DNA from 2 places in the Paenibacillus crassostreae genome. Region 1 is predicted to be linked to the other one. Evidence: riboswitches for the same ligand, from Rfam matches in the RefSeq annotation. Region 1 holds a riboswitch; the other holds the start of a gene.
What was found. A riboswitch is a leader RNA that binds a small molecule or an ion and turns the genes downstream of it on or off. The one in region 1 is predicted to bind cobalamin.
Positions count from the first base shown of each region.

Region 2: another riboswitch for cobalamin. It lies ahead of LPB68_RS09665 (anaerobic ribonucleoside triphosphate reductase); the one in region 1 lies ahead of LPB68_RS07830 (ABC transporter substrate-binding protein).

Region 1 covers NZ_CP017770.1:1,637,215-1,639,425, reverse strand. Annotated here, with positions in the region: gene cbiB (adenosylcobinamide-phosphate synthase CbiB) at 1-109, shown strand, start outside; gene LPB68_RS07835 (histidine phosphatase family protein) at 100-699, shown strand; cobalamin riboswitch at 816-1,049, shown strand; gene LPB68_RS07830 (ABC transporter substrate-binding protein) at 1,287-2,211, shown strand, end outside.
Region 2 covers NZ_CP017770.1:2,058,038-2,060,248, forward strand. Annotated here, with positions in the region: gene LPB68_RS09660 (MTH1187 family thiamine-binding protein) at 132-434, opposite strand; cobalamin riboswitch at 778-1,038, shown strand; gene LPB68_RS09665 (anaerobic ribonucleoside triphosphate reductase) at 1,085-2,211, shown strand, end outside.

The DNA of each region.
Region 1 (2,211 bases):
GAAAGAGGATATTATAGCGACAGTTAGGTTGATGCTACTATCGTCGCTACTATTTCTATTGCTAAGCGTACTTGTGATAGTTGTATTTGGAGGAACACTATGGAGATAGAATTAGTATTGATCCGCCATGGCAGAACGCAGTGGAATGTGGATAAGCGATATTTAGGACACACAGATATAGGGATCCTAGATAGACCAAGTGCCGAACTTTCATCTTTAAAGAGACAACTTGAAGACAGGATGTTTCAAAGTATATTCTGCAGTGACTTGAAGAGGTGTCAAGAAACATTAGAGTACATTTATCCTACTTCACAAGAACAAATTATTTTAGATACCCGTCTACGAGAAATGGATTTTGGAGATTGGGAAGGTCAGACCTACGAGCAATTACGACTTGTAGACGATTACTGTAATTGGTTAGATGACCCTCAGAGTATAACACCACCCAATGGAGAATCGTGGCTAGAATTCAAAGAGAGAATTGAGAACTTTATGGAAACCCTGACAAGCATCCTGAAGGATGAAGAACATGTGAATTCTAGTTCAGCAATATTGATTGTTACACATGGTGGGGTTATCAGGCAATTACTAGCTATGACAGTTTTGGGTTCAACATTCTGGGATTTCGCTGCAGATCCAGGAACTTTAATATCATTAAAGCTAACCTTGCAAGATGACAAATGGGTAGGAAACTTATGATTTACTAAAGAGGTAAGCCAATAATTGGATTGTAACTACTTTGTTTTTGCCCTATAATTTCAAATAGAGAAGCAAGACTTGTTTATAAATGAATATAATAAACTTGTAAGGTCTAGGGAATTAGAAGCTAAGAAGGTTGCTTTTAATCCTAGTTAAAAGGGAAGCCGGTGTAAATCCGGCACGGTCCCGCCACTGTAAATCAGGGATGTTCTCAAGAATCAATTTCATAATCTGCATAGGCGATTATGAAATTGATTCAATATACCACTGTTCTGCTTCATGTAGGATGGGAAGGTGAGAATGTCAGCTAACCTGTGAGTCAGGAGACCTGCCTTATGAGAAGTACGATGGTCCTTCGAGGAAAGGATTACGTTTGGCTTTTTGGAAGTACCTAAGAGTTGTTTCGGTACACAGCCTGCGGAGAGATGATGGTAAGCCACATGATGTCCGCACTAACGTAATCCCTGATGCTTTCTTGAATAAAGAGGATCAGGGTTTTTGCTATGCATAGACTTTCGTGAACAAAATTCATTGGAATTACAAGGAAGGCAACTCTCACATGATATGAAAAGGAGAGAGAAATAATAATGAAATTATTGAAGAAGAATTGGATTACCGGGGCGTTAGCGCTCATGCTCACAATATCGCTAACGGCATGTGGAAATAATGAACAAGCAGAGAAGGTTACTGAACAAACACCAACAGAGGTAGCTCCAACAGAACAGACGAAGCCTACCGAAGAGCAAGCAAGTGATTTGAGTACGGTCTATCCCTTAACAGTAGTGGATGCTACAGGCGAATCTATTACATTTACAGAAGCTCCGAAGCAGATTGTATCCCTCTCACCGGCAGAGACCGAAGCACTATTTGCTCTGGGATTAGACGAGCAGGTTGTAGGTGTATCTGATTTTGATGATTATCCAGAAGCGGTGACGAGTAAAGCTAGAATGGGTGGTGTTTATAGTCCAAATGAGGAAGCTATTATAGTAGCAGAACCTGACCTAGTAGTTACAGGAATCTCTATGAGTGTGGAAGCTACAGAGAAGTTACGTGAACTTGGCATAACGATTATCAAGACTGATCCGAAATCTGTAGATGATGTCATTGCTAATATTGAATTGTTGGGACAGATTACAGATCAGCAAGCAGAAGCTATAACCGTTGTAGATAAAATGAAACAAGAGCGCGCGGAAGTGACAGAAGCGGTTAAATCACTTACGCCTGAACAGAAAAAGAAAGTATATATCGAATTTTCTCTAGGTTGGACAGTAGGTAGTGGTGAATTTCTGAATGAGTTAATCACACTAGCTGGTGGGGTTAACGTTGCCGCGGATACAGTGGGATGGAATGAAATTAGTGAAGAGAAAATCATTAATGATAACCCTGATGTGATTCTTTACAATATGAATGTTAAGGATGAGACTACACAAGAAACATTAGATCAGATCATTAAAGCTCGCAGTGGTTGGGATCAAATTACGGCTATCAAGAATGATGCTATTGTTGGATTGA
Region 2 (2,211 bases), 420 kb from region 1:
GTGTAGGAATTACGTTAGCCTATCCGCTACATTCAACGAGTGACAAACGTTGATAGTACGGGAAAAACTAACGAAAGATGCTGATGAAAGAAATTGAACCCCCGACCTACGCATTACCTGGTAGATTGGGATTACTTTAATCGATCTTGAACAGACTGTATCTTCTGTGCACTGGATGACAACTTATCCCGACGATCATCTAGTTTAACAGAAGTCGATACTCGTTCTGCTCCTGAACTAAATGGAGATTCATGCAAAGCAGCAATAGCTTTCCACACCATACCAAGGGGACCTTCTATAATGGTACTCATCGATGTTAACTGATATGTTATGCCTTCTTGTTCTTTCAGAACTCGTTGCATATCTGCTACGTAAGCACTTAGACTTGTCGTCTGCGTTCCGATCGGAATGACGGTTACTTCTGCAATAGCCATATGACACCTCCTAAAAGTTTTGATAATGAAATTACTTCTTGAATCAGCTTCTTCAAAACTACTTCGAAAGCATATTCTTAAGTTTTGATAATGAAATTACTTCTTGATTGAGCTTCTCCAAAACTACTTCGGAAGCATAAACTTAGTTTTGTGATTTTACTACGTTTCTGATTCATTGTAGCGAATTCATAATTATTTCGCAAAATAAAGACACACAATTTTCATTACTTTTTTTATTCTAAGCTGTAGTAGGTCTCGGAGGTTTTTCATTCATTTTCATGGAATTCTTTCATTCTAGTTTATTTACAAACACAATATATTGAGTTAGATTTATATAGAAATACTAAATATAGTGAATTCAGGTGATCCGGCTAGTAATAGTTCGAGTCTTAAAAGGGAAGTATGGTGCAAATCCATCACGGTCCCGCCACTGTAATCCAAGAATCAACCTGCATCATGCAGAGAAGTAGGCTCAAGCTTATGCCACTGTAAGCACTACTTATGGGAAGGCGCTAGTGCCTAAATAAACGGACATCATCTACATATAGATAACGAAGCCGTTAACTTGGAGAGTCAGGAGACCTGCCTGTTGGACCAATATAACAAATCCTACGAGGATATAGGAAGGTTGGAATTTATTCATGGTACTTATGGAAACAAGAAGTGGTGTCTCTGAAGAAGAAGAGCAAATGTTGCGTGAAGTATCGGGTCTCGGACATGATATCACAGAGAGCCTCAATGTAGAAATGCTCCGCGAGAACGCCAATCTGAATGGAGAAAGCTTTTCAGGTAAAATAGGTAAATTCGGCAGTGAATATGCTAAATGGTACGCAAGATATTACATAGTCCCCGAAAAGCTCATGACTGCCGTAGATCATAATGATTTATATGTTCACGACCTTGATCAATACGCGGTAGGTAGCACGAACTGTATCTTCATCCCATTCGATAAACTTCTGGCACGAGGCTTCAGTACGGGTAGTGGTAGTGTTCGCACTCCACAGTCTATATCTACTGCTATGGCTCTCGTGGCGATCATATTCCAATGTCAACAGAATTCTCAATATGGCGGAGTCTCCGGAAGTAAGTTAGATCATGATCTAGCTCCATATATCGCTAAGTCATTTGCGAAGCATTTTCATAAAGGTGTACTCTACTTTGATGAGAATCTTCCGCTCGAAGAGCATAACATCACACTTGGCAGTTTGACATTATGCAACTCTCATCCACGTTCATATTCTTTTGCAGTACAGGAGACTAAGATAGAATGCCTTCAGGCTGCGGAGAGCTTAATACATAATTTGAATACGATGTCTAGTCGGGCTGGAGGTCAGATCCCATTCACCAGTATTAACTACGGTACCTGCACCTCGCTTGAGGGCCAAATGATTATTGATAGCCTACTCAGTGCAACAATGAACGGACTGGGAAGTGGCGAAACACCTGTATTCCCCATTCAGATATTCAAATGTAAGCGTGGCGTCAATCAATCACCAGAAGACCCGAACTATGATCTATTCTTGAAGGCCGTAGAATGCTCAACCAAACGCTTGTATCCTAATTTTGCTAACCTAGATGCTCCTTTCAATTTACAGTATTATGATCCAACCGATCCCAATACCGAATTTGCTACTATGGGTTGCCGTACTCGTGTGCTTGCTGACCGACATGGTCGTAACCGCTTGTCCGGCAAAGGTAATTTATCCTTCAATACCATTAATCTCGTGAAGTTGGGCATCAAACACGGTATCGTTAATGGCCGTACTGTGCCTCATGA